DNA from 2 places in the Erwinia sp. E602 genome. Region 1 is predicted to be linked to the other one. Evidence: riboswitches for the same ligand, from Rfam matches in the RefSeq annotation. Region 1 holds a riboswitch; the other holds the start of a gene.
What was found. Region 1 has a riboswitch for thiamine pyrophosphate ahead of GKQ23_RS15110 (TenA family protein). Riboswitches for the same ligand answer to the same signal wherever they lie in the genome.

Region 1 (14,623 bases):
TTCTACCGCCGCTCGATTATTTCATCGTTAATCTTAGCTTGCCTGCTATTCACAGTGATTTAAGTGTAAGTGACGAATCACTGCAACTTATCATTTCAGTTTATGCATGTTCTTATGCGGTTGGGTTAATTACAGCAGGTCGTATGGGAGATAGATTCGGCAGGAAACGACTTTTCCTGATTGGCGTGTTTCTCTTCTTACTCGCGTCCCTATTATGTGCTCTGGCAACCAGTTCTTCAGTTTTGATCGCTGGCAGATTAATACAGGGTATATCAGCATCAATTTTTGCACCGCAAGTTCTGGCTACGATTCGTGCCTCTTTTGATATGAGGTACCAGACAGTATTAACCGCCTTTTATGGATTCATTTTTGGCATTGCTGCCATCACAGGGCAGATCCTTGGTGGTGTAGTTGTAGATAATGACATTTTCGGATTAGGCTGGCGCCTGATTTTTATGCTTAACATACCAGTCGGTATAGTAGTATTAGTTATGGCATCCTTATTTGTTAATGAAAGTATTTCAGTTGCCGAAAGAAATGATAAAATCGACTTTGTTGGTTTGATTTTGCTGGTTATGCTATTCCTTGAAGTGTTAATTCCGATATCTCAAGGAAATATTTTTAGGTCTTTGTGGTCTTTAACTCTTTTGATGATGAGTATTCCTACATTATTTTTATTAATAAAGTATGAAGGTTCTTTCTCCCGTAATAGAGGTGATGCTCTTATTGATTTGAAGGTTTTTCATAATCCTGTTATCGCAATAGGCTTGCTGTTGGCATTTTTGTTTTATAGTGATTCAGCATTTATTTTTACGTTTGGAATTTATCTGCAGTCTGGATATCAATTATCATCAACTTATAGTGGCTTGTTGTTTTTACCTTTTGCTTTGGGTTTTATCATCGGTCCGTTACTCACCCCCTGGTTATACAATTCGTTGAAGAATGGCATCCTGATTTTTGGATATGTCATAATGCTTGCAGGTTTTGGATGGTTGTCTTTCACCACATTCTCTTCACCACCATCATTTGTTATACAGTCCATGGCGATTTTTTTAGCAGGAATAGGGCATGGTATAACCTTGTCAGTAGTCAATAAGGTGATTATCGCAGAAGCTAAAAAAGATCAGGCAGGGCTGGTGTCTGGTTTGATTATATGCACTTTGCAGGTTGGGTCTGCGCTAGGCGTTGCTTTATTAGGTCAAGTTTTCTTCTCAAATCTCAGAACGACAAAACTTCCTGGCGACTTTAGCTACGCTTTTCGTACCACGCTGTATTCACTGGAGGTCGTAATGATCATATGTATAGTTATGAGTATAATACTATGCTGCTTGAGGAGAAATTAAATCTGAAAGTTAACGGCATTGCGACCGACCCTTTAGCACTATTTTTATCGTCTTTCTTTACCCCTTTCCCTGACCTGTGACAAGATTCTCCTTAGCCACCGGCACCATAATCATACCAGGCACTCCAGAGGGATCACTGATGAACAATCTGCTAGAACGCTTCTTAAGCTATGTCGCTATCGACACCCAGTCCAGACCCGGCGCGCGGCAGACGCCGAGCAGCGAAGGGCAGTGGACGCTGCTGCGCCAGCTGCAGGATGAACTGAAGGCGCTGGGGCTGAGCGATATTACCTGCAGCGAACACGGGATCGTGATGGCTACGCTGCCGTCTAATGTCGCCTGGCCGGTGCCGACCATCGGCTTTATCTCACATGTGGATACCGCGCCGGATATGACCGGCAAAAACGTCAATCCGCAGATTATTGAGAACTATCGCGGCGGCGATATTGCGCTGGGGCACGGCGAAGAGATCCTTTCGCCGGTGACCTTCCCGGTGCTGCACCAGCTGCACGGGCATACGCTGATCGCTACCGACGGCAAAACCCTGCTGGGTGCGGACGACAAAGCCGGGGTGGCGGAGATTATGACCGCGCTGGCGCGGCTGGTCGCGGAAGGCAAGCCGCACGGCCCGATCCGCGTTGCTTTCACGCCGGATGAAGAGATTGGCAAAGGAGTGCGCCACTTTGACGTCGCCGCCTTTGCCGCCGACTGGGCCTACACCGTGGACGGCAGCGGCATTGGCGAATTTGAGTATGAGAACTTTAACGCCGCCTCGGTGACGGTAAGCATCACCGGTAATAACGTCCATCCGGGCAGCGCCAAAGGGGTGATGGTCAACGCGCTGGATCTGGCGATGCGCTTTCATCAGGCGGTGCCGGCGGAAGAGGTGCCGGAGAAAACCGCAGGCTACGAGGGCTTTTACCATCTGCACGGCAGCAAGGGCACGGTGGAACACGCCGAACTGCACTATATCGTGCGCGACTTTGACCGCGAAAGCTTCGCCGCCCGCAAGCACACCCTGCAGCAGATCGCCGACCGGCTGAACCAGACGCTGCCGGAATCGGCCAGCATCCGCCTGCAAATCGAAGATACCTACTTCAATATGCGCGAGAAGGTGGAGGCCTGCCCGCAGAGCATCGAACTGGCGCTGCAGGCGATCCGCGACTGCGGTATCACGCCTGATGTGAAGCCGATTCGCGGCGGCACCGACGGCGCACAGCTCTCCTTTATGGGGCTGCCGTGCCCGAACATCTTTACCGGCGGCTACAACTACCACGGCAAGCACGAGTTCGCCTCGCTGGACTATATGGAGAAGGCGGTGCAGGTGATTACCCGGATCGCCGCGCTGGCGTCAGAGCAGGCCAGGCCGCGCTGAGCGCCTCACCGTTAAACGCCCGCCAGAGCGTCGACTCTGGCGTGTCAGCCGCGCCCGGCGGCGGTGCGTAGCGCATTATCCGGCCGTGCGTTACCATTAGCTGTGTTATTTCCTCATTCAGCGATCGCGCCTGGCGCTGTGATAAGCAGTGCCGACGCGTCTGTCGGTAAAGGATCAAAAATGAACAAAACCGTTATGTCGTTGCTGTCTGTCATGCTGCTGGCCAGCCCGCTGGTGCAGGCATCAAGTGAGGCTGCCTGGAAGCAGAGCGGGCAGGATATGCAACAAGCCTGTATCAAAGCCAGCCAGCTCAGTAAGGTAAAAGTGGTGGGTAAGGCCATTGAGTATGACGACAGCGTGGGTTACAGCGCGCTGTTGCTGGAAGGGCGCTACCCGCAGAAACACATGAACAACCAGCGCGGGCGTGAGCTGTGCCTGTTCCAGCGCAGCAGCGGTAAAGCCGTAGTCAGTGAAGCCGATCGCCTGAGCGCGACAAAGTAATTCCCTCCTCCACGCCGCCCGTCCACCGGGTGGCGTCTCCCAGCCGTTCCCGTTTCACAAACGTCATCTGCCGTTAACCGGCCTGTCACACAGCGCGGGCAAAGTAGGGCGCATCCGCAGCTACGGAATCGTTTTCTCTGTGCTGCAACGGAAATGACGTTGTGGAGATTTTTTTTATGCTGAACATGTCCAGACATCCGACCACTTTATACCAGGCGATTGCCAGCCAGCTGGAGCAGGAGCTGCATCGCTACCGCTGTGGCGACTATCTGCCGCCGGAGAAACAGCTGGCGGCGCAGTATGCGGTTAACCGCCATACGCTGCGTCGGGCGGTGGACCAGCTGGTAGAGAAGGGGCTGGTGCAGCGCCGCCAGGGAGTGGGGATTCTGGTGCTGATGCGCCCGTACAACTACCCGCTGCATGCTCAGGCACGTTTCAGTCAGAACCTGCTTGAGCAGGGCAGCCATCCGACCAGCGAACGCCTGCTGGCGGTGCTGCGCCCGTGCAACAGCGACGTGGCGACGGCGCTGGGCTGTCAGGAAGGTGACACGGTGATCCATCTGCGCACCCTGCGCCGGGTCAACGGCGTGCCGGTGTGCGTGATCAATCACTGGCTGCCGGAGCTGAGCTGGTGGCCGCAGTTGCAAACGTTCACCAGCGGATCGCTGCATGACTTTATGCAGCAGCATCTGACCTCCGGCCTCAGCCGCAGGCAGACGCGGATCACCGCGCGCCGCGCGCAGGCGAAGGAGAGCCGGCTGCTGGAGGTGGCGCTGCACGCGCCGCTGCTCTGCGTGCGCACCCTGAACACCGAAACCGACGGCGGCAGAATGGCGGAATACTCCGTCAGCCTGACCCGCGCCGATATGATTGAACTGACGCTGGAGCACTAAATGGAAGCACAGAAGACCCGTCAGCACTGGCTGTCGGTGCTGGCCCACAGCACGCCGCAGCAGCTGCTGGCCCACTGGCCCGCTCAGCTTCAGCCGGCGTATCAGCTGCTGCGCGCACCTGAAACCGGCCTGACCCGCCTGCAGGCGCGGATGGGCGGCACCGGTAAACGCTTTATCCTCGGTGACACTACCGTCACCCGGGCGGTGGTCAGGCTGAACAACGGCTTATGCGGCTACAGCTACGTGCTGGGCCGTGACCATCAGCACGCCGAACGCTGCGCGCTGCTGGATGCGCTGCTGCAGGGGGAACAGTCTGCTGCCCTGCAGCAGCAGATTATTGCGCCGCTGGCGGCCCTGCGTCAGGAGCAGCTGACGCTGCGCTCGCGCGAGGTGGCCAGCAGCCGCGTCGACTTCTTTACCCTGGTCCGGGGAGATAACTAAATGACCTTACTTGCCAGCTTCAGCCATCCGGTTGCCGACGCGCAACGCGCCTTCCGTCGTATTCTCAAAGCCATGAGCGAGCCGGGGGTGATGGTCTCGCTGCCGGTACTGCCGGCGTGGGGGCAGACCTCCACCGCCGCCACGGCGGTGATGATGACCCTCGTCGACGGTGAAACGCCGCTGTGGATCGACGCCCGGCTGGATAACGACGCCCTGCGCAACAATCTGCGCTTCCACACCGGCGCGCCGGTGACGGACAGCACCCGGGCACCGTTTGCGCTGCTGCACGCGGAATCTGAGGCCGATATCGCCGGTTTTTCCGCCGGGGACAACCTCTCGCCGGAGAAGAGCAGCACGCTGATTATTGAAGTCCCGTCGCTGAGCGGTGGCCTGACCCTGCGCCTGCGCGGTCCGGGGCTGATGGAAACCCGCGCCATTGCGCCGAAGCTGCCGGAGAACGTGCTGCGCTATCTGCGCGACCGGTCGCATCGCTTCCCGCAGGGGATCGACCTGATCTTTACCTGCGGAGAAAATATGATGGCGCTGCCGCGCACCACCGACGTGGAGGTGTGCTGATGTACGTCGCGGTAAAAGGGGGCGAGAAGGCGATCGCCGCCGCTCATCAGCTGCAGGAGAGCCTGCGCCGCGGCGATCCGCAGCAGCCGGAGTTGCAGTGTGAACAGATTGAGCAGCAGCTGGGGCTGGCGGTGGATCGGGTGATGACCGAAGGCGGCATTCACGACCGCGAGCTGGCGGCGCTGGCGATCAAACAGGCCAGCGGCGACCTGGTGGAAGCGATCTTCCTGCTGCGCGCCTACCGCACCACGCTGCCGCGGCTGGCGGACAGCGTACCGCTGGACACGGCTAAAATGCGCGTCGAGCGCCGTATCTCGGCGGTGTACAAGGATCTGCCCGGCGGGCAGCTGCTCGGCCCGACCTACGACTACACCCACCGGCTGTTGGATTTCACCCTGCTGGCGGAGGGTAAAGCGCCCGCCGCGCCGCGTGCCGACCAGCCGCTGGAGCCGTGCTGCCCGCATATGTTCGACCTGATGACCCGCGAAGGGCTGGCGCTGCGCGAAGAGGATGACGGCAGCGAGCCGCCGGATATCACCCGCGAGCCGCCGTCCTACCCGCAGCCGCGCGCGGCACGCCTGCAGCAGCTGGTGCGCGGCGACGAAGGCTTTCTGCTGGCGCTGGGCTACTCCGGCCAGCGCGGCTACGGCCGCACCCATCCGTTTGCCGGCGAGATCCGCACCGGCTACGTCACGGTGGAGATCGTACCGGAGGAGCTGGGCTTCCCGCTGGAGATCGGTGAACTGCTGCTGACCGAATGCGAAATGGTCAACGGTTTCACCGCCCCGGAAGAGCGTGCGCCGCACTTCACCCGCGGCTACGGGCTGGTGTTCGGCCGCGCCGAGCGCAAGGCGATGGCGATGGCGCTGGTGGATCGCGCGCTGCAAACCGCTGAGCACGGTGAGCGGGTTACCAGCCCGGCGCAGGATGAGGAGTTTGTGCTCGCCCACGCGGATAACGTCGAAGCCTCCGGCTTTGTGTCGCACCTGAAGCTACCCCACTACGTTGATTTCCAGGCCGAGCTGGTGCTGCTGAAGCGCCTGCGCGCCGAATACGAGGAGCAGCACCGTGAGTGAACTGAACGGCTATAACCCCGGCTACCTCGACGAACAGAGCAAACGCACCCTCCGGCGGGCGATCCTCAAGGCGGTGGCCATTCCCGGCTACCAGGTGCCGTTCGGCGGCCGCGAAATGCCGATGCCGTACGGCTGGGGCACCGGCGGCATCCAGCTGACCGCCAGCGTGATCGGCGAGCACGACGTGCTGAAGGTGATTGACCAGGGCGCGGACGACACCACCAACGCGGTGTCGATCCGCCGCTTCTTCCAGCGGGTCAGCGGTGCGGCCACCACCGAACGCACCGTCGACGCCACGCTGATCCAGACCCGTCACCGCATTCCGGAAACGCCGCTGGCGGAGGATCAGATCCTGATTTATCAGGTGCCGATCCCGGAGCCGCTGCGCTTTATTGAGCCACGTGAAACCGAAACCCGCACCATGCACGCGCTGGAAGAGTACGGCATCATGCAGGTCAAACTGTATGAGGATATCGCCCGCTACGGCCATATCGCCACCACCTACGCCTACCCGGTGAAGGTTAACGATCGCTACGTGATGGACCCGTCGCCGATCCCGAAATTTGATAACCCGAAGATGAATATGATGCCGGCTCTGCAGCTGTTTGGCGCCGGGCGTGAAAAGCGCATCTACGCGCTACCGCCTTACACCCGCGTCGAGAGCCTCGACTTTGACGACCATCCGTTCAGCGTGCAGCGCTGGGAGCAGCCCTGTGCGCTGTGCGGCTCACGCGACAGCTATCTGGATGAAGTGGTGCTGGACGACGCAGGTAACCGCCTGTTTGTCTGCTCCGACACCGACTACTGCGGCGAACAGCAGCAGCTGCAGGGCCAGCGCCCGTCCCCGGAAGAGCAGCAAGATCCACAGGAGCCGTCCACATGATCGCAGAGTCACCGCTGCTGGCGGTTAACCAGCTGACCCACCTCTACGCGCCGGGCAAAGGCTTCAGCGACGTCTCATTTGAACTGTATCCGGGTGAGGTGCTGGGCATCGTCGGCGAGTCCGGCTCCGGCAAAACCACGCTGCTGAAGGCGATCTCCGCCCGGCTGACGCCGCAGCAGGGCTCGATTATCTATCAGGGCGAAGACCTCTACGCCCGCAGCGAAAGCGATCGTCGCCGCCTGCTGCGCACCGAGTGGGGCGTGGTACACCAGTATCCAATGGACGGGCTGCGGGCGCAGGTCTCCGCCGGCGGCAATATCGGCGAACGGCTGATGGCGGTGGGGGAACGCCACTACGGCCAGATCCGCGCCACCGCCGGCCAGTGGCTGCAGGACGTGGAGATCCCGCTGGCGCGCATTGACGACCTGCCGGGCACCTTCTCCGGCGGCATGCAGCAGCGCCTGCAGATTGCCCGTAACCTGGTCACCCGGCCGAAGCTGGTGTTTATGGATGAACCCACCGGCGGTCTGGACGTTTCGGTGCAGGCGCGCCTGCTGGATCTGCTGCGCACGCTGGTGCGCGATCTCAACCTGGCGGTGGTGATCGTCACCCACGATCTTGGCGTGGCGCGGCTGCTGGCCCACCGGCTGCTGGTGATGAAGCAGGGCGCGGTGGTGGAGAGCGGGCTGACCGACCGGGTGCTGGACGACCCGCACCATCCCTATACCCAGCTGCTGGTTTCATCGGTGCTGAGCTGACGCGTTATGCGGTCATCAGTCCCCGGTGCGGGCGGTGGCACCAGGCGGGTTACCGCCCGCCAGGCGCTGAATGGGGCAGTGAAACGTTGACTACTATTATCTGACGGTGATAACCCTCATGAGCTTAAAACTACGCGTTGAAAATCTGTCGAAAACGTTTGTGATGCACAACCAGCAGGGCGCACGCCTGCCGGTGCTGGAGAACGCCTCGCTGCAGGTGGCGGCGGGGGAGTGCGTGGTGCTGCACGGCCACTCCGGCAGCGGCAAGTCCACGCTGCTGCGCTCGCTGTACGCTAACTATCTGCCGGACAGCGGCCAGATCTGGCTGGATCATCATGGCGAATGGGTCGATCTGGTCAGCGCCCCGGCGCGACACATCCTCAGCATCCGCCGTGACACGCTGGGCTGGGTCAGCCAGTTTCTGCGGGTGATCCCGCGTATCACCACGCTGGAGGTGGTGATGCAGCCGCTGCTGGAGCGCGGCGTGGCGCGCGCCGAGAGTGAAGCGCGTGCCAAAGCGCTGCTTAGCCACCTTAACGTGCCTGAGCGGCTCTGGTCGCTGGCACCGTCCACCTTCTCCGGCGGTGAGCAGCAGCGGGTCAATATCGCCCGCGGGTTTATCGCCGAGTCGCCGATTCTGCTGCTCGACGAGCCGACCGCCTCGCTGGACGCCACCAACAGCGCCGCGGTGGTGGCGCTGATTGAGCAGGCGCGCCAGCGCGGCGCGGCCATCGTCGGTATTTTTCATGACCACGCGGTGCGCGAACGCGTCGCGGACCGTCTGCATGTGATGCAACCTGTTGCCGTGGAGCACGCCCTGTGATTATCAATAACGTTAAACTGATTCTGGAAAAGGAAGTGGTGGCCGGATCGCTGGCCTGCGAGAACGGCGTCATCACCGCGTACGCCGACACGCCCAGCCAGCTGCCGGAGGCGATCGACGGCGAAGGCGGCTGGCTGATGCCGGGCATGATCGAACTGCATACCGATAACCTCGACAGGTTCTTTGCGCCACGACCAAAGGTGGACTGGCCGGCCCACTCGGCGATGAGCAGCCACGACGCGCTGATTATCGCCAGCGGCATCACCACGGTGCTGGACGCGATCGGCGTCGGCGACGTGCGCGACGGCGGCCACCGCATGGATAACCTGCAGAAGATGATTAAGGCGATCCGTCACAGCCAGAAGCACGGGCTGAACCGTGCCGAGCACCGTCTGCACCTGCGCTGCGAGCTGCCAAATGATTCGACGCTGCCGCTGTTTGAACAGCTGATGTGCATCCCCGAACTGTCGCTGGTGTCGCTGATGGATCACTCGCCGGGCCAGCGTCAGTACGTGTCGCTGGCGGCGTGGCGCACCTACTTTGGCGGCAAGTATCAGATGAGCGACGCGCAGCTGGACGCCTACCAGGCCGACCAGCTGCGGCTGGCCGCCCGCTGGTCCGCGCCGAACCGCGAGGCGATCGCCGCCTGGTGCCGCCAGTACCAGATCCCGCTGGCCAGCCACGATGATGCCACCCACGCTCACGTGCAGGAGTCGCAGGCGATCGGCAGCACCATCGCCGAATTCCCGACCACCGCCGAAGCCGCACGCGCCTCACGCGAGCTGGGCCTGCAGGTGCTGATGGGGGCGCCGAATATCGTGCGCGGCGGCTCACACTCCGGCAACGTGGCGGCGGCCGACCTCGCCGCGGCGGGTCAGCTGGATATCCTGTCATCCGATTACTATCCCGCCAGCCTGCTGGACGCGGCGTTCCGGCTGGCGCACGACGAACGCAACGCCTTCGATCTGCCTGCCGCCGTTGCGCTGGTGACCCGTAATCCGGCACGTGCCATTAACCTGCACGATCGCGGGACGATCGCCGAAGGGCTGCGTGCCGATCTGGTGCTGGTGCACGAGCATCAGCAGCAGCCGTACGTCAGAAGCGTCTGGGCGCAGGGCAGGATGGTGTTCTGATGGCGCGGCTGATCTGGCTGATTGGGCCGTCCGGTGCCGGCAAGGACAGCCTGCTGCAGGCGCTGGGCGAATGCCCGCCGGCGAAGCTGCTGATTGCCCACCGCTATATCACCCGCAGCGCCGGGGCGGGCGGCGAGAACCACGTGGCGCTCAGCGAGCAGGAGTTTTTACGCCGCAGCGAGCTGGGGCTGTTTGCCATCGAGTGGCAGGCGCACCAGTGCTTTTACGGGCTGGGTTGCGAAACAGACCTGTGGCTGGCTAACGGGCTGAACGTGGTGGTCAACGGCTCGCGCCGCCACCTGCCGGTGGTGCAGCAGCGCTACGGCGAGCTGCTGCTGCCGGTGTGCCTGCAGGTCTCCCCGGCGGTGCTGGCGCAGCGACTGTTGCAGCGCGGGCGGGAGGATGCGGGTGCGATAGAGCGGCGTCTGGCACGGGCGCTGGAGCCGGTTCCGGCCTCCTGCATCACCCTGAACAACGACGGCGACCTGCGGCAGACGCTGGAAGCGTTCTCGCAGATTTTGCATAAAAACGCGGCGATCCGCTGACGCTGCACCGCCCACAGAGACGTTGTCCTGGTTCTCGGCGGAAATTTCCGCCTGGGTCAGACGCTATTCTACGGTCAATTCGTGCTTAAGAACGCATCCGGCCACCGCCCGCTGCGGGCACAGCAGAAGATTTCAGGGAACATACGTTAAGTGACAAAGCCGGGATTTTAAGATATAGATCTCAGCTCCCAGGGGGAGCCAGGCAGCTGGCTGAGAGATCGCAGGCGTACGCAGCGCGATGACCCTTATTACCTGATCCGGATAATGCCGGCGAAGGGATGGCGCAGCCTGGCTAACTCTCGCCGGTAGTCCGTTACCCAAGGACTACCTGATGACCCAACGTTTTACCGAACAGCTCCGTGAACTGAGCCAGCCCATCTGGTCGCAGGCGGTACAGCACCGCTTCGTGCGTGAACTCTGCCAGGGCGAAGTCGCCGATACGGTCATGGCCACCTACCTGATCCAGGACTACCGCTTTCTGGACAGCTTCCTCACCCTGATCGGCTCCGCCATCGCCAGCGCCGACAGCACCCTTGCACGACTGCGCTTTGGCCGCTTCGCCGGCATGGTCTCCTCCGACGAAAACACTTATTTCCTGCGGGGATTCGACGCGCTGGGCATCAGCGAACAGCGGCGTACCAGCTTGCCGGACAGCGCGCCCACCGCCGGTTTTAAAGCCATTATGCTGGAAGCCGCCGCTACCCGCTCCTACGCCGCGATCCTCTCCGTGCTCAACGTCGCCGAATGGCTCTACCGCGACTGGGCCACCCGCGCCCCGCGCCCGCTGCCGGAAAATTTCCTCTACGCCGAATGGGTCACGCTGCACGATAATCCCGACTTCAACGCCTTTGTCGACTTCCTGCGCGAAGAGCTCGACCGGGTCGGCCCCGCCGAACGCGATCGCTGCGAAGATTTCTTCCTGCGCGCCGTCACCCTGGAAAAAGCCTTCTTCGATGCGGCCTACGACTAAGCATTGAGTATGGCTGCACCCCGCTTGCCGCGCTAAGTAAGATCAACCATAAGCGTAACCTGTATAGCAATAAGCGTAACATTGCAGGTGTAACACTAAAAAGTTCGCTAGTTTAATAACGACTTCTTACTCTGACTCTCAATGGATGGTGTGCGTAATGAAACAAGAACTGCTGATTATTCAACCGCTGATGCCGGTGCTGAGCGAAGCGCTGCACCGTGACTACCTGTGCCACCGCCTGTATGAACAGCCGGATGCGGCCGCCTGGCTACGGCAGCACGGGCAGAGCATTCGTGCCGTGGCCACCCGTGGCGACGTCGGCCTGGCCCCGGAGGTGATGGCCGCGCTGCCGGCGCTGGAGATTATCTCGGTGTTTGGCGTCGGGACCGATGCCATCGACCTGGCGGCCGCCCGTGACCGCAATATCACCGTGACCGTCACCTCGGACATTCTTACCGATGACGTGGCCGACCTGGCGCTGGCGCTGATGCTCAGCGTCTCGCGGCAGATCGTGGCGCAGGACGCCTTCCTGCGCGCCGGCGAGTGGCCGCAGCGCCCGCCGGTGCTGGCCAGCAAACTGAGCGGTAAGCGCGTGGGTATCCTCGGCCTTGGCAGGATTGGTGCGGCCATTGCCCGCCGCTGTGCCGCCTTCGATATGCAGGTGGGCTACGTTAACAGCCGTCAGAGCGACCAGCCGGGCTGGCAGCGCTTCGGCGATCTGCACCAGCTGGCGCAGTTCAGCGACGTGCTGGTGCTGGCGGTGCCTGGCGACGCGCGCAACTATAAGGTGGTGGACAGCGAAATCCTCAGCGCGCTGGGCGAAAAGGGCATTCTGATTAACGTGGCGCGCGGCGCGGTGGTCAATGAAGATGACCTGATCGACGCCCTGCAGAATCGCACCATTCTCGGCGCGGGGCTGGACGTCTATGACAACGAGCCGGCCATCGATCCGCGTTTTGCCGCGCTGGAAAATACCGTACTGACCCCGCATATCGCCAGCGCCACCGGCGAGACCCGCCAGGCGATGGCCGATAACGTTGCCGGTAATCTGGCGGCCTGGTTCGCGCGCGGTGAGGCGCTGACGCCGGTGGGCTGAGAATCAGCGTCATCGTGAACAAACGTTAACCTTTACAGGGCCCTGGTGGGCCCTGTTTCGTTGGCTTTACTCAACCTGAAGACTTCCTGGTTGATGAAGTGTGCGGCTTGAAGGAGGGTTGATGAAGAAGGTTAACAGGGCAAACGTAAAAAGTGCGGCCATGCCGCACTTATCTGATGATGTTATAGCAGTAGCACTGGTGGTCTCAGTGGCAATCGCTAGCGAACGCGCGGCGCCTCAGTAGCGCCCGTCAATCACCTCAACGCCTTTCGCCTGCAGCGCCACGTCGATCCAGCTGCGCTCCAGCTCGCCGGTTTTGGCCAGCTCGAAGTTGCGTTCGTCGACGATCAGATAGGCCTGCGCCGCCTCCAGAATCCGCGCCGCGTCACCGTGCGGGATCACGATCACCCCGTCATGGTCGCCAAGGATAATGTCGCCCGGTGACACGTGGATATTGCCGCAGGCGATCGGCACGTTAATTTCCCCCGGTCCATCCTTGAACGGCCCGCCCGGCGTTACGGCGGCGGCATACAGGTGATAATCCATTTTGCCGATCCCTTCGATATCGCGGATCGCGCCGTCCAGCACCAGCCCCTCAATCCCGCGCTGGCGGGCAAAGGTGGTCATCACTTCGCCCATCAGCGCCTGGCTGGTATCGCCTTCGTTGTTCACCACTATCACGTCACCCGGCCCGGCCAGGTCCATCGCCTTATGCAGCATCAGGTTGTCGCCGGAGCGGGCTTTAACGGTAAACGCCAGCCCGCACATCACCGGGTTACGCGGTGCGCTCATCAGGTTAATCTTCTGCGACAGGGCGGGCAGGCGGCTCATACAGTCGGCCACCACCGCAGCCGGCAGCTGGCGGAAGGCCTCAACATACGCGGCAGCGCTGAGGTCGCGCTGTAAGAAAATTCGGTTTCCTACGCTCATAACGGATTCCTTAATATGAATTCAGGGTGGCGACGGCGGTGGCGATCTGTGCCGCGCCGGCCTGGAGTGTGGCGAGATCGGTGGCAATCGACAGGCGGAAGTAGGGCGACAGGCCGTAGGCAGAACCGGCCACCACCGCCACGCCGGCGCTCTCCAGCAGCCACAGCACTACCTCCGTGTCGCTTTTCAGCACCTGGCCGGTAGCGGTGGTTTTGCCCAGCAGCCCGGCGCAGTTAACGTAGAGGTAGAAAGCGCCGTCCGGCAGCTGGCAGTGCAGGCCGGGAATGGCGTTCAGGGCGGCGGCCATCGCGTCGCGGCGCTGGCGGTAAATTTCGCGGCTGTGGCTGATAAATTCCGTGCCGCTGTTCAGCGCCGCCAGCGCGGCCGCCTGGCTTACCGAGCTGGCGTTGCTGGTGGACTGCGACTGCAGCGTGCCCATCGCGGCGATCAGCGCCTTTGGTCCGGCGGCATAGCCGATGCGCCAGCCGGTCATGGCGTAGGTTTTCGACACGCCGTTGACCACCAGCGTGCGATCCGCCAGGCGTGGCTCCACCTCGAGCAGATGCACGTTCTCTGAGCCGTCGTAGCGGATATGCTCGTAGATATCGTCGGTCATAATTGCCAGGTGCGGATAGTCGAGCAGCACGTCGGCCAGCGCGCGCAGTTCGGCACGGCTGTAGGTCGCCCCGGTCGGGTTAGACGGCGAGTTGAGCAGCAGCCAGCGGCAGCGGCTGGTGATGGAGGCGCGCAGCTGCTCCGGCGTTAGCCTGAAACCTGCCGCTTCCTGGCAGGTGATAATCAGCGGGCGGCCGTCGCAGGCCAGCACCATATCCGGGTAGGAGACCCAGTAAGGTGCCGGGATCAGCACCTCGTCGCCGGTTTCCAGCGTGGCGGCAAAGGCGTTGAAAATCGCGCTCTTGGCCCCGTTAGTGACGATGATATCGTCGGCGGCGACGGTCAGGCGGTTCTCGCGCGCGAATTTGGCGGCAATCGCCGCCCGCAGCGCCGGGGTGCCGTTATTCTGCGTGTAGCGCGTTTCGCCGCGGTTAATCGCCTCGCAGGCCGCCTGGCAGATCGCCGGTGGCGTGTCAAAATCCGGCTCGCCGACCACCAGATTGATAATCGATTTGCCTTCGCGCTTCAGCGCGTTGGCGCGATCGGACGCGGTGCTGCTCGGCGATGGTTTGATGCGCGTGACGCGGCTGGCAATACGGATAGCACTCATGATGACTCCAGTCTGTTCCGGGATAGCACCACGTTACGAATTCAGGCGGCCGGCG
Region 2 (14,623 bases), 1.2 Mb from region 1:
GATCACCCTGCGGGTGGTCAGGTAGTCGCTGTCGAAGCGGCGGTTCTGATAGCACTGGATCATCAGCCCGCGCTCTGCCGCCAGCGCAAACAGCCGTTCGGCTTCGGCCAGCGTGGCGGTAAAGGGTTTCTCCACCACGCAGTGTTTGCCGGCCAGCAGCACCTGTTCTGCCAGCGAAAAGTGGCTGGCGGAAGGGGTAGTGATCACCACCAGCTGGACCGCCGGGTCGCCCAGCAGCAGTTGCAGGTCGTCGGTGTAGTCAACCCCGGCCTGGCGCGGCCACTCACCGGCGGTTAACCGGCGGGCGTAAATGGTTTTCACGGCGATCTTATCGGCCCGCGTCAGCACAAACGGCAGATGATAGCGGTTGGTGCTTTTGCCGTTGCCGATAAAGCCAATGGTCAGTTTCTCTGTCATGCTCATGATACCGCTCCCGCTTCGTCGGCCGGGAAGACGATCCCCTGCTGCCGGCGGCCCTCTTCCATCACCTCGGCCACCTGGCGGCTGACGGTGAGCATTTTTTCTGCGCTAGCAAAATCGCGGCCGTCGATGATGCGGGCAAACTCCCGGAACTCATACAGCAGGCGGTGTTCCCCGTCGGTAAAGTCGTAGTGTTCGCTGCTGCCATCGTGACGGATCAGATCAAAGCTGACCGCCTGGCTGACCGGAAGCGTCAGGCTGATGCTGGCCTTTTCGCCCTGCAGCACCGACACGGTCGGGGCCTGGCAGTCTTTGGCCCCGATGCACACGCACTTAAAGCTGCCGTAGTCGAGGATCATCACGCCGCTGGTATCGATACCGCGCTGAATATTGGCCTGATAGCTGACCGCCTGCGGCTTGCCAAACAGGCCGATGGCGAAGTGGACGTTGTAGATATTGATATCCATCAGCGCGCCGCCCGACTTCTGCGGGTCAAAGGCCGCGTGTACCTCGCCGGCCTGGAACGCCGCGTAGCGCGAGGAGTACTGGCTGTAGTTGAGGCTGACCAGCCGCAGCTCGCCCAGCGCCGGCAGCGACTCACGCAGCGCGCGGTAGCTGGGCAGCGCATGCACGTTCATCGCTTCCAGCACCATCAGCTGCTTTTCTGCCGCCAGCGCGCTCAGCGCCGCCAGCTCGGTGGCGTTGCTGGTGATCGGTTTTTCGATGATCAGGTGTTTACCGGCCTGCAGCGCCTGGCGGGCGAAGGTAAAGTGCAGGTGGTTTGGCAGGGCGATATAGACCGTATCCACGTCGCTGGCCAGCAGCTCTGCGTAGTCGTAAAACACCGCGCCGATGCCGTACGTTGCCGCCAGCTGCTCCGCGTGCGCGCGGCTGCGAACGGTGGCCAGCAGCGACAGGGATTCAATCTCTACCTTATGCAGGGTGGTCAGCAGGTCCTGCACCATCTTACCCGTTCCAAGAATGGCTAATTTCATGATACCCCTCGTTAATGTTCTGATTCTGCCTCAGGGCAGCGGGCCGCTATCAGCCTCTGCGGCCAGCCCTCCGGCGGCCACAATCCCGCGCCCTGAGATCGCAATCGCTTATTAATAGCATAAAAACGCGCATAATAAAGCAAAATCACTTACAATCACTTAAGCGATATGCCATTTTATGGCAACGGGTGCGTCAGCGGTTGGCGTAACGCACCTGCCCCTTAAGCGTAACTGACGGACGTGATATGACCCAGGATGAGCGGCTGATTGAGCTGGAACAACGGATAAAGCGCCAGGGCAAGGTGACGCTGGAGGAGATCTGCCAGCAGTACGGTATCTCGACCGATTCCGCGCGGCGCGATCTGGTCAGGCTGAGCCACAACCCGCAGATTATGCGCATACGCGGTGGGGCGATTCTGGCCGAAACGCGGGTGGGCGTGCCCTTTGTTAACCGCCCGCAGTTTGACGAGACGAAGCAGCGCCTGGCGCAGGGGGCGGTACAGACCATCGCCAGCAACGAGATCCTGTTTATCGACGCCGGTACCACTTCGGTCGCCCTCGCCCGCCAGCTGACCCTGCCCGCGACGGTGATCACCAACTCGCCGGAGGTGCTGAACGAGGCGATCGGCAAGCCGTACGTCGCCATTACCGTGCTCGGCGGCAGCCTCGACGCCCACTCGCACGCCATCCTCGGCAGCACCACCGTGGCGCAGATCCGCCAGTATCACGCCGATCGGGCGATTATCGGCGTCAGCGCGCTGTCGGCCGCCGGCATCACCACCGAAACCGAAGCCGACGCGCAGCTTAAGCTGGCGATGGCGCAGCAGGCACGCAAGGTGGTGTGCATCACCGCGTTTGAGAAATTCAATACGCAGCTGATGCACCAGTCGTGCGGCTGGGCGGATATCGATCAGATCGTCACCGACCGCACGCCGCCGCAGACTATTCTGGCGCTGATTGAGCGGTTTGAGATTGAGTTGCTGGTGGTGGATAAAGACTCATTTTGATCAAAAAACAGACAGCTGCGTTCATAAATAAATAATTTTCAAACTGGCCAGGGCATTAACCCCTGCGCCACGCTTAGCCCATCTTTAAAAAACATCAAGGCACCTTCGGTAAATACAGGATAAATAATTAATTAAAGCCTTGTCAGACGACGCCGATAACCCAGAACTGTATTTTTTAACTTTACATCAGGGTTTATATGACTATCACACAACGTTTGTTGTTGGCATTTTTTCTGCTGGCATTATCCCTTTTCTCACTGGTTGCCGTTTCACTCTCGGTGATCTCGGGTTTTCAGTCGCGCTTTGAATTTGTCCAGGCGAATGCGATACCCAGTATCAAAGATCTGAACAAATCAATCAGTGCGACCAATCAGCTGGGCATTGCGCTGTACCGCCATCAGACGGCGACTAACAACGCCGACAAGACCGCCGCCGAGCAGAGGATCAACGGCCTGATGGACACGTTGAAATCGCTTACCGATTATTACATGGCGAACGACATCTCCAGCGATGAGGATAAGATGATGACCGAGCAGGCATTCGCGAATATCGATGCCGTTCGTGCAGCCCTGCCTGCTTTTTTAACCGCTTCCGCCAGCAATAACAATGATGCGGTTTCTCTGGACCTGCTCAAAGGGGAGAATGGCGTGGGTGCAGCCACCAGAAAAATGGAGTCAGCATTTACCAGGCAGATTGATTTAAATATTAAAATTGGTGATGAATTAAGAGTCATAAATAAGCGGATCTACTCGCAAACGTTTTGGATCATGACCGGTGTTTCGCTCGCCGTCATTCTGCTGCTTGGTCTGTTTTCTGTCCGAATCATCCTTGGCATTAAGCGCAGCCTGAACAGTATGCAAAACACCATGACCGAGGTCAGTAATACACTTGACCTGACGCGAGTGGCTTCCGTGCTGAGAAATGATGAAATCGGGCAAACCGCCACGGCGTTCAACAACCTGCTTAAAAAGGTTTCGACAACCCTGGTGTCGGTGAACCATGCGGCACAGTCTGTCAGCACGGGCTCTACCCAGATCGCCGCAGGTAATGAAGATCTGTCTTCACGCACCGAGCAGCAGGCAGCGTCGCTGGAGCAGACTGCCGCCAGCATGGCCACCTTAAGCGATACCGTCAGGCAGAACGCAGAGGGTGCGGTCCAGGCCAGCACGCTGGCGAATAATGCGAACGATCTCTCCCGGCAGAACGGCAATGCCGTCAGTCAGATGCTGGAAACCATGTCCGATATTCGCGGCAGCTCAGCAAAAATTTCTGAAATCACCGGGCTGATTGAAGGAATTTCATTCCAGACCAATATCCTGGCGCTTAACGCGGCGGTTGAGGCCGCACGCGCAGGTGAGCACGGCAGAGGGTTTGCGGTGGTGGCTTCTGAGGTGCGTAACCTGGCACAGCGCTCTTCTTCTGCCGCGCGCGAGATCAAGGACCTGATTTCAGTTTCCGTTTCACAGGTCGAGCAGGGACTGGAACAGGCAACGCAGGTTGGCGGCAATACAGAAAATGTCAGCACGGCGATTCAGCAGGTGGCCGATCTGGTTAATGAAATTGCTGCAGCAACCTCTGAACAGAGTAAAGGCATTGAGCAGGTTCATCAGGCCATCGGGCAGATGGATGAAGTCACACAACAGAACGCCTCGCTGGTGGAAGAAGCGTCCGCGGCATCAAAATCCCTGCAGGAGCAGTCGGAAACCCTTTCCGAACTGGTCTCCACGTTTACCCTGGAAGAGGATACTACCCGTGCCGTGCCACGGACTCAGGCCCCGCTTAGCCGAACGTCTCAGGCTCCAAAAAAACCCCATTTGCCTGCCGCAGACGCGAGTAAAGTAAACTGGGAAAGCTTTTAAGTTTTTGCGCCCCGGCACCTGAGAACACACCTGTCACAAGCGCTGGTACGTCAGCGCTTGTGATGTACTCATACTGAAATCTCCGCCATTGTGGGAAATGTGAGTCGGGGTGCCTCTCAGGGACGTTCAGCTGACATATCAGAGATTTCATCTACCCCGTCTGCAAAGGGTGGTCAGTCCACTTATCCCGGCGCTAACGGATAGATTACTCCGCTCCATTACTTAACAGGAGACTCGAATGTCACTGATTTCACAGCGCGTTGCGTCCGCCAGAAATGGCACTAACGATAAAGTTATCTGTCGTATGCCGTCCGGTTGGGCGGTGATGGGTGATGTTCAGTTCCTGACCGGTTACTGCCTGCTGTTGCCTGACCCGGTGGTGCCGGCTCTCAACGATCTGGATACAGCAGCCCGGCAACAGTATCTGCTGGATATGGCTCTACTGGGAGATGCCATGTTAGCGGCAACAGGGGCGTTGCGGATTAACTATGAAATTCTGGGCAACTCTGAACCGGAACTGCACTGCCATCTCTTCCCGCGCTATGCGTCTGAACCGGAACAGAAGCGCAGAATGCCGGTCTGGTTTTATGACTGGAAAACGGCTCCCCCTTACAGGGAAGATCAACACGGCGCGCTGAAGCATAAGATTGCCACTTTGTTGGGTGATGCGCTTCTCAGCAGATGCCCACAGAATCAACCCCGTTGAATTAACATTTTAAATATCGTATAACAACCGCCTCCGAGGGGTGTCCTGTGATGGGCTGAGATGGCAGCAATGCCGAACCCTTTGAACCTGATCTGGGTCATGCCAGCGAAGGGACGGGTCGACACCACAGCACCAGACTGCCTGTTCAGCGCGCCATTACGCCCGGATCTCCATACACTGACTGGAGGTCCTATGTACTATAATTCCGCTTCTCCTATTGATTTCAGCCACGGGCTGTTTGGCCGCCTGCGCGCCGCAACCAACGCCGACTGGCAGCACTACGTTAACCATCCGTTTGTGCAGCAGCTGGGCGCGGGCACCCTGCCCCACGAGGCGTTTCGCCGCTATCTGACCCAGGACTATCTGTTCCTCGTCCACTTCGCCCGCGCCTATGCGCTGCTGGTCAGCAAGTTCCATACGCTGCCGGAGATGCGTGCCGCCACCGCTTCGCTGAACGGCATCGTCGGCGAACTGCCGCTGCACGTCGGCTACTGCGAGAGCTGGGGGCTGAACGAAGCGCAGATGGCCGCCGAGCCGGAAGCGATGGAGACCATCAACTACACCCGCTACGTGCTGGATATCGGCCACTCAGGCGACGCGCTGGATCTGCTGGCGGCGCTGCTGCCCTGCGTGGCCGGTTACGCCGAGATTGGCCTGACACTGTTACGCAGCCCGGCCACGGTGCTGGAGGGCAATCCTTACGCCTCGTGGATCGCCAACTACGGCGACAGCGGCTATCACGCCAGCGTGCGCGCCTCGATCGATCTGCTGGAGCAGGCTGGCCGCGATCGCGGTGCCGAAAGCCGCTATGCCCGGCTGACGGAGATTTTCGCCACCGCCACCCGGCTGGAGTCGGCCTTCTGGCAGATGGGGCTGAACGCCGTTGGCCAGGCGGAACGCAGATAATGTCACAGCCGTTAACCACCCCGCCGCCCGGCATTCAGGTTCGCGACCTCAGCCTGCGGTTTGGCGCACGTACCATCTTTGAGCGGCTGAGTTTTGATATCACCGGCGGCAGCTTTGTTGCGCTGCTGGGGGCCAGCGGTGCCGGTAAGACCAGCCTGCTGAAGATACTTGCCGGGCTGGAGAACGCCAGTAGCGGCACGGTGAGCGGCAGCGACGGCCAGCCGATTGCGGGGCGCATCGCCTGGATGGGCCAGCAGGACCTGCTGTATCCGTGGCTCAGCGTGTTGCAGAACATCACTCTCGGCCCGCGCCTGCGCGGCGAGCGGCCGGATATGTCGCGGGCGCAGCTGCTGCTGGAACAGGTAGGGCTCGGCGGCCACGGCGACGATCTGCCCGCGGTGCTCTCCGGCGGCATGCGCCAGCGCGCCGCCATCGCCCGCACACTGTATGAGGATCGGCCGGTGGTGCTGATGGATGAGCCGTTTTCGGCGCTGGATGCGATTACCCGCGCCAGCATTCAGACGCTGGCGGCCACGCTGCTGGCCGGGCGCACGGTGCTGCTGATCACCCACGATCCGCAGGAGGCCTGCCGACTCAGCCACCGCCTGCTGGTGCTGCACCGCCATCCAGGCGGCATTGATGACGGCCACACTATCGCCGGGCTGCCGCCGCGCGCACCGGATAACGCCGATCTGCTGAGAAGCCAGGGCGAGCTGATGCGCCAGCTGTCGGGGGAAGCCGAATGATGCTCCATGAACGACGCCCTACCCGCTGGCTGACCGGAGAAGCCGAATGATGCCCCGTGAACGACGCATTACCCGCTGGGTGACCGGTGAAAACAGAATGATGCACCGCGACAGCCGTTTTACCCGCTGGCGGCGTGGGCTGACGGTGTTTGCCGGGCTGCTGCTGCTGTGGTGGGGAGTCACTACCTTTGGCGCGATCCCGGCCTTTCTGCTGCCCTCGCCCGCCGCCGTGGCGCTGGCGCTGTGGACCGGCCGCGACTATCTCGCCTGGCACACGCTGATTACCGCCTCGGAGGTGTTTTCCGGGCTGATCCTCGGCGTGCTGTTCGGCGCGCTGCTGGCACTGGCGATGATCGGCTCACCGCGCCTGCAGCGCTGGCTGATGCCGCTGGTGCTGACCAGCCAGGCGATCCCGGTGTTTGCCCTCGCCCCGCTGCTGGTGCTGTGGTTCGGCTTTGGCATGAGCGCCAAGGTGGCGATGGCGGTGCTGGTGATCTTCTTCCCGGTCACGTCGGCGTTCTTCGACGGCCTGCGGCGGGTGGACAGCGGCTGGCTGGATCTGGCACGCACGCTGGGCGCGTCGCCCCGGGCTCAGCTGCGCCACGTGCGGCTGATGGCGGCGCTGCCCGCCTTCGGCACCGGCCTGCGCATGGCCGCCGCCGTGGCCCCGATCGGCGCGATTATCGGCGAATGGGTCGGCTCCGCCGAGGGGCTGGGCTACGTGATGATCAACGCCAACGCCCGTATGCAGCCGGAGCAGTGCTTTGCCGCGCTGTTTATCCTGATTTTAATGACCGTTTCACTCTGGATAGCGGTGGATGCGCTGCTGCGGCGGCTGATCCGCTGGGCACCGGACAGCCGCTGATTAACAACGATAATAAGGGTTTACCATGCTGAAAAAGAACGCCTGCGCGCTGCTGTTAAGCGCCCTCTGCACCACCCCGGCGCTGGCCGCCGAAAAGGTCACGCTGATGCTCGACTGGTACGTGAATCCGGACCACGCGCCGATCCTGGTGGCCGAACAGATCGGTGCCTTTAAGGCCGAAGGGCTGGACGTTACGATCGTGCCACCGTCCGATCCGTCGCTGCCGCCGCGTCTGGTGGCGGCAAAGAAAGCCGACCTGGCGATCACCTATCAGCCGCAGCTGCACTACTTTGCCGATCGGAACCTGCCGCTGGTGCGCGTCGGTACGCTGGTCAACACGCCGCTGAACACGGTGATGACGCTGGATAAAAGCATCACCACCCCCGCCGGGCTGAAGGGAAAAACCGTTGGCTTCTCGGTGAGCGGCATTGAGGACGCCACCCTGAACACCATGCTGAAGCATGAAGGGGTAGCCACCACCGACGTTAAAATGATCAACGTTAACTTCCAGCTCTCCGGCGCGCTGCTGGCGGGCCAGGTGGATGCGGTGATCGGCGGCTATCGCAATATCGAAGCGCTGGAGCTGCAGCTGCAGGGCAGGAAGCCGGTGGTGTTTAACGTGGAAGATTACGGCACCCCGGCCTACGACGAGCTGATTATCGTCGCCAACCGCGACGACGTGGCCGCGCCGAAGGTGAAGAAATTCCTCGCCGCGCTGAAAAAAGGCGGCGAGTATCTGCAGGCGCACCCGGACGAGACCTGGAAAAAGTTTGCCGCCACCCATCCTGAACTGAACACCGAGCTGAACCGCCTGGCGTGGAAAAAGAGCCTGCCGCTGTTTGCCGCCGATCCGGCCCACCTGGATACCGCCCGTTACCAGGCCTACGAGCAGTTTATGTTCGACAATAAGCTGATTAAGAAAATCACCCCGGTGGAGCAGTACGCGGTAGAAATTAAATAATCGCGCTGCCGCAGTGAAAAAAGCTGTCCGAGGGAGATAATGAGAACTATTATCATATCGGACAGTTTACCCAGGAGCGGCGTTATGACTCAGGCAGTATCCTCCCTCACCACCGACTGCTGCATCGTCGGCGGTGGCCCCGCCGGGCTGATGCTCGGCTACTTACTGGCCCGCGCCGGCGTTCAGGTGGTGGTGCTGGAAAAGCACCCGGACTTTCTGCGCGACTTTCGAGGCGACACCATTCACCCCTCCACCCTGCAGATCATGCACCAGCTCGGGCTGCTGGAGGAACTGCTGACCCTGCCGCACCAGAAGGCCGAACGCCTGCAGGCGGAAGTGGGCGGCGAAGAGGTGACGCTGGCGGACTTCCGCCGCCTGCCGGTGAAATGCCGCTATATCGCCTTTATGCCGCAGTGGGACTTCCTCAATTTTCTCGCCGCCAAAGCCCGCGCGCTGCCCGGTTTTACCCTGCTGCAGTCCACCGCCTTTGGCGAACTGCGCTATGACGGCGATCGCGTCTGCGGCGTCACCGCGTTAAACGGCGAGCAGCAGACTGAGATTACGGCACAACTGGTGGTCGGCTGCGACGGTCGCCATTCGCGGGTGCGCCAGCAGGCAGGCTTAACCGGTCAGTCGTTCGGCGCGCCGCGCGACGTGGTGTGGTTCCGGCTGGATAAACAGGCGGACGATCCGCAGTGGGGCATGGGCCATAAGGGGCCAAAGCAGAACTTTATTATGATCGACCGCGGCGACTTCTGGCAGTGCGGCTATTCAATTATGAAAGGCGAGTATGCCCAGCTGAGCCAGGGGAATGTGGATGCGTTTAAGCAGCAGATTGCCGCCGTTGCCCCCTTCTCCGCCGAACGGTTAGGGCAGTTACAGGGCTGGCAGGACTTCCGCCTGCTGGAGATTAAAATTGACCGGCTGGATGCCTGGGCAAAACCCGGCCTGCTGTGCATCGGCGACGCCGCGCACGCGATGTCGCCGATTGGCGGCGTGGGAGTAAACCTGGCGATTCAGGATGCGGTGGCGGCCGCCAATCTGCTTACCCGCCCGCTGCTGCGAGGCAGCGTCAGCCTGCAGCAGCTGCAAAAGGTACAGAAGCGCCGCGCGTTTCCCACCCGCGCCACGCAGTTTATCCAGATTAAGATGAGCGGCAAAAAGCGCCCCGAGGGGCAGCCCAGCCCGCTGCCGCGCATTATCAAGCGCTACCGCTTCCTGCCTTACGTGTTTGGCTGGATCATCGGCCTGGGCTTCCGACGGGAAAAACCCCGGCTTTAGCTGGGGATACGCATCAACGGCCCGGCATCATTAACGCAGCGGTCAGAGCCGTTCGCCGTTCAGCCGTCGGATCTGGCGCAGGATCGCGCAGTGATCCAGCTCACCGTCACCGGCGGCGATCATCTGGGTGAACAGCTGATTGACGGTGGTGGTCAGCGGCAGCGACAGGCCCAGTTCGTCGGCCAGCGCCACCGCGCTGCGGGTGTCTTTCAGCTGCCATTTGGCCGGGCCGCGCGCGGCGAAATCCCCGCTGACCATGCGTTCACCGTGCTGGCGCAGAAGGGTGGAGTCGGCAAAACCGCCGAGCAGCGCCTCGCGCACCTGCACCGGGTCAGCCCCGCCGCGTTCGGCCAGCAGCAGCGCTTCCGACAGCAGTGACAGTGTGCCAGCCACCACGATCTGATTGACCAGTTTGGTCAGCTGCCCGGCCCCGACCTCGCCAACCCGCGTAACCCGCCCTGTTACCGCCAGCAGCGGTTGCAGACGCTCAATCAGCGCCGCATCGCCGCCGGCCATCAGCGACAGCGTGCCCTGCTCTGCGCCGCGCGTGCCGCCGGACACCGGCAGATCGAGAAACTCAACGCCGGCGGCGGCGGCCCGTTCGGCCTGCCCGCTGACAATCTCCGGTGACAGGGTGCTCATCATCAGCAGCGCCGTACCCGGGCGGGCCGCCGATAACGCCGCGCCGGGGGCGAAAATCGCCTGTTCACAGGCGTCAGCATCGCTGAGCAGGCAGATGAGTACTTCGCAGTGCGCCGCCAGCTCAGCGGGTGTGGCGGCCGGCGTGATGCCCTCGGCCACCAGCGGGGTTAGCTTCTCCGCGCTGCGGTTCCAGGCACTGACCTTCCAGCCCGCCACCGCCAGCCGCCGCGCGATCGGCGCGCCCATCAGCCCGGTACCCAGTATGCCAATATGATTATCACTCATCTGCTCTTCTCCTTTACCGCTACGTATCGTCATTACAGCACCTGTGCCCCGGTAACCACTACCGCCAGACGGTTACTGCGCGTCAATATCCTTGCCTCACTCATGCCGCCGGCCACGTATGTCGCATAGCAGACGCGGATCCGTTGCTGCTGCACGGCGGCCGCCAGAACGGTGCGGCGAAAGCCTGGACAGCATAAAGGCCAGTTTTGCAGCAAAATATGACCCGGCCTTACAATTTAGTGACATTTCTTTAAGAAGTTTACCTATTGTTTAAGGAGAATGATAATAACTATCATTCCTCTATTCTGAACTAACGCCGGATCTGCACACCATGAACAACACCTTCAAACTTAAGCTTTCCGCCCTGCTGCTGAGCACGCTGCCCGCGCTCGCCTTCGCCACCACCTACCCGCTGACCGTAACCGATATGGACGGCCAGCAGGTCACGCTGGATAAAGAGCCGCAGCGGGTGATCCTGCAGGACGGCCGCGATATTCTTAACCTGGCGCTGCTGGACCGTGAGAACCCGTTTAAACGCGTGGTGACGTGGAATAACCTGCTGAAGAAGCAGGACAGCGGCAGCTGGAATCTGTTGCAGCAACGCTGGCCGGAATCCGCATCGATTCTGGATATGGGCTTCTCCGATCAGGGGCAGGTGAATCTGGAAACGGTGATCTCGAAGCACCCCGACCTGATGATCGCCCAGCTGCGCGCCAAACCGGCCCTGCAGCAGACCGGCGTGCTGAAGCAGCTGGCCGACCTGAAAGTGCCGGTGCTGTTTATTGATGATGAGCTGCACGCGGTGCAGAATACTGCCAACAGCGTCACCCTGCTGGGTAAGGTGCTGAACCAGGAGAGCCACGCGGCGGAGTACACCACCTTCTATAACCAGAAGCTGACGGCCATTCAGAACGCGGTAAAAAACGTGTCGCCGAAGCCGCGGGTATTTATTGAACCGATTGCCGGCATCAGCGGCGGCGGTGACTCCTGCTGCTTTACCCATAGCCACAACGGCTGGGGCGGGCTGGCGGAAGCGGTGGGTGCGGTGAATATCGGCTCTGAACTGCTGCCGGGCGCGACCGGCGTGATCCCCGTGGAGAAAGTGATTAGCGAAAACCCGGACTACTATGTGATGAGCGGTTCCAAACGCGGCGGTAAAGGCAGCACCGTGATCCCGCTGGGCTATAACACCACCACCGATGAGATCAAGGCCACCTTTGACAGCCTGCGCAACCGTACCGGCGTAAAAGATATTCCGGCGGTGAAGGCGGGTAAGGTGGCGGCGGTCTACCACCACTTCTATAACCACCCGTATAACATTATCGGCATGGAGATCCTGGCGAAGGACTTCTACCCGCAGCAGTTTAAGGATCTGAACCCGGAAGCGGACTACCGCACCATCATCAGCCAGTTCACCACCATTCCGGCGGCACCGATCAACCTGCAGTACCATCCGGCGAAATAACCCCTCGCCCGCCCCCTCTGCCGCGCACTGCCCGCCAGCGCGCGGTTTTTTTTTTGGCTTTCAGCATGAATATTGCGGGCCTGCTTCCATCTTGTGGCTTCACCTGTTCTGTTCGCACAAAATGCCTCTCTCCGATTTGCCTGCACTGCGTTTACTGTTCGCCAGACGTGGTGCGGGAACTCTGCGATTAACGGATAACTTCAGAGACCGGAACACGTTAGCCTTTGTAAAAAGGTGGGGCTCAGGTCATTCACGACGTCAGTTCCTGTGTTACCATTGCTCACTTATCACACAGCGAGGTGCTTATGAAAAACGTGAATGCTCCAGAGGTAAACACTATTCTGCAACAGGCCGCTAAGGTGCCTGGAGTGGAAATCAATGGTCGCTCCCGGGAAGCACTTCGCCAGCAGTTCCGTCTGGCGCGCAAGGGAGCAACCAACGCCGAGGGAACCCCCATTGATAATCCGAAAAAGTATTACGTCGGTTGAGATCAATCCACATTTCGATGAAGTCAGCCTGTTTTTTGGTTTCGATAAAGAGGTTGTCGAATCGTACGAAGAGGACCTGCTTAATCTGATCGAGCTCTGGCTTCAGCAAGGCTTTGTCGATGTCTATCAACATGGCGATCTTTTTGCTTATGGCATGGTGAAAGACTCCAACTCCACGACTGGCTCCTCTCCCTGGTATATTGGTATTAATCATACCCGAGTCGATCGTACGGATGTCGATCCCCTGCTGGTTGTCACCTTCAGGGACGAACACCACGATGGGGGGATCGGGACGATCATGGTGTTACATAACCTGATATCCCATGACGAGATGTTCGGCTCTCTCCGACGTAAATACGATCGCGACTATATGCGATCGATTCGCGAGCGTCTGAGCGGGCAGATAACCCGCTAAACAGCACCGTGCGCGGCTGCCCCCCGGCGTTCCCACAAGGGAGGCGCACGCACCGTGCCACTGCGCCAGCTTAGATCTCTCCCGGACGTATCGCGGTTGCGCCCGGACGCTTTTCTGCCGTTACCGCTGCAGCCGGCGTTAACGGTGGCGCGACCGGCGTGACCCCGTGATCGTACTTCTGCTGCAGCGCGCGCTGCATCTGCTGCAGAACGTTGCCGTCCAGTTTGTAGTGCCGCAGATAGATCCACAGCGTCAGCATAAAGAACAGCAGCGGCACGACGATCATAATCCCCTGCATGCCGATCACCGTACTGGCCGACTGCACCGCACCGGGCACGTAGCCGACGATGCCCAGCATCACGCCGATCAGCAGCCCGGCGAAAGCCGCACCGGCCTTGACCACCATGGTCTGCACCGAGTAGGCGATGCTTTCGATACGCACGCCCAGCGCATAGTCGCCCCAGTCAACGGTGTCCGCCACCATGATCACCAGCAGCACCCAGAAGAACGCGCTACCGACGTTCGCCAGGATGCCGGAGAGCGAAATCAGCGTGGCGCTCTGCGGCGCAAACAGGCTCACCGCCAGCAGCAGCAGACAGCTGAGCACCGGCAGCACCGAGGCGCTGATCCACAGCGCCCGGCGCGAGAAGCGCGCCACCAGTTTCGGGAAGCAGAGGATGGCTACCAGGTTAGCGATGCCGGCGTACATCATATACCACGGGAACAGCTCCGCTTTGCCGACCACGTAGGTGAAGTAGTAGATGGCAAACGCGGTGATGACGTTGTGCGCGAGGTTCCACGCCAGCGCCATCAGCAGCAGTGCAAACAGCGGGCGGTTGCGGAAAATCATGCTTAACACCGCCTTCAGGGTGGTGTGTTCAGCGGCGGCAGGCGTGGCCGAGGAGGAGTACTTCTCTTCAATATTACGCAGGGTGATGATGGCGGAGGCGATAAAGAACGCCACGAGGATCAGAGAGAACAGCATAAAACCCTGCCCCTTATCGCCGTTGCCGAGGGCATTGACCAGCGGCAGGCCAATCACCCCGGTGGTATAACCGGCCAGGCTGGCGAAGAAGCGCGGCCACGGGATCAGCGCCTCACGCTCCTTTTTATCCAGCGTGATGCAGGGCACCAGCGACCAGAACGGCACATCCATCAGCGTGTAGGTAAAGCCCCACAGCAGATAGGTGGCCCAGATCCAGGCGATCAGCGCGCCGCCTTCAAAGTGGTGGGCGCTGAACACCGACACCAGCACCGCCGAGTTGGTCAGCGTGCCAGCCAGAATCCACGGCTTAAACTTGCCCCAGCGGCTGCGGGTGCGCTCGACGATCCAGCCCATCACCGGGTCGAACAGCGCATCCAGAATGCGCGCCACCAGGAACAGCGAGGCGACCATGCTGACCGACACGCCGACCACGTCGGTGTAGTAGTACATCAGGTACATATAGATAATGCCGATGGCAAAGTCCTTGCCGAAGGCACCGAGTCCGAAGCTAACCTTGGTTTTCAGTGACACGCTCATTGCTGCTCCGCACGTCCCCGACCGGCAGGCGATTTGCGCCACCTGCCGACCTTTCAGTGA

Region 2: it holds a riboswitch for thiamine pyrophosphate, as region 1 does, so the genes downstream of both, tenA (thiaminase II) here and GKQ23_RS15110 (TenA family protein) in region 1, are expected to answer to the same signal.

Annotation. Positions count from the first base shown of each region.
Region 1 covers NZ_CP046582.1:2,970,142-2,984,764, reverse strand. Annotated here, with positions in the region: gene GKQ23_RS15170 (MFS transporter) at 1-1,343, shown strand, start outside; gene pepT (peptidase T) at 1,483-2,718, shown strand; gene GKQ23_RS15160 (hypothetical protein) at 2,899-3,219, shown strand; gene phnF (phosphonate metabolism transcriptional regulator PhnF) at 3,396-4,112, shown strand; gene phnG (phosphonate C-P lyase system protein PhnG) at 4,113-4,553, shown strand; gene phnH (phosphonate C-P lyase system protein PhnH) at 4,554-5,129, shown strand; gene GKQ23_RS15140 (carbon-phosphorus lyase complex subunit PhnI) at 5,129-6,205, shown strand; gene GKQ23_RS15135 (alpha-D-ribose 1-methylphosphonate 5-phosphate C-P-lyase PhnJ) at 6,198-7,088, shown strand; gene phnK (phosphonate C-P lyase system protein PhnK) at 7,085-7,846, shown strand; gene phnL (phosphonate C-P lyase system protein PhnL) at 7,965-8,669, shown strand; gene phnM (alpha-D-ribose 1-methylphosphonate 5-triphosphate diphosphatase) at 8,666-9,802, shown strand; gene phnN (ribose 1,5-bisphosphokinase) at 9,802-10,347, shown strand; TPP riboswitch at 10,529-10,643, shown strand; gene GKQ23_RS15110 (TenA family protein) at 10,679-11,317, shown strand; gene GKQ23_RS15105 (2-hydroxyacid dehydrogenase) at 11,475-12,413, shown strand; gene GKQ23_RS15100 (RraA family protein) at 12,651-13,343, opposite strand; gene GKQ23_RS15095 (aspartate transaminase) at 13,354-14,568, opposite strand.
Region 2 covers NZ_CP046582.1:1,751,090-1,765,712, reverse strand. Annotated here, with positions in the region: gene GKQ23_RS09465 (Gfo/Idh/MocA family oxidoreductase) at 1-423, opposite strand, end outside; gene GKQ23_RS09460 (Gfo/Idh/MocA family protein) at 420-1,415, opposite strand; gene GKQ23_RS09455 (DeoR/GlpR family DNA-binding transcription regulator) at 1,661-2,422, shown strand; gene GKQ23_RS09450 (methyl-accepting chemotaxis protein) at 2,620-4,281, shown strand; gene GKQ23_RS09445 (HIT family protein) at 4,520-4,987, shown strand; TPP riboswitch at 5,014-5,118, shown strand; gene tenA (thiaminase II) at 5,180-5,893, shown strand; gene GKQ23_RS09435 (ABC transporter ATP-binding protein) at 5,893-6,639, shown strand; gene GKQ23_RS09430 (ABC transporter permease) at 6,737-7,504, shown strand; gene GKQ23_RS09425 (ABC transporter substrate-binding protein) at 7,530-8,465, shown strand; gene GKQ23_RS09420 (FAD-dependent oxidoreductase) at 8,550-9,746, shown strand; gene GKQ23_RS09415 (NAD(P)-dependent oxidoreductase) at 9,789-10,673, opposite strand; gene GKQ23_RS09410 (ABC transporter substrate-binding protein) at 11,005-12,138, shown strand; gene GKQ23_RS09405 (hypothetical protein) at 12,444-12,626, shown strand; gene GKQ23_RS09400 (hypothetical protein) at 12,595-13,041, shown strand; gene melB (melibiose:sodium transporter MelB) at 13,112-14,563, opposite strand.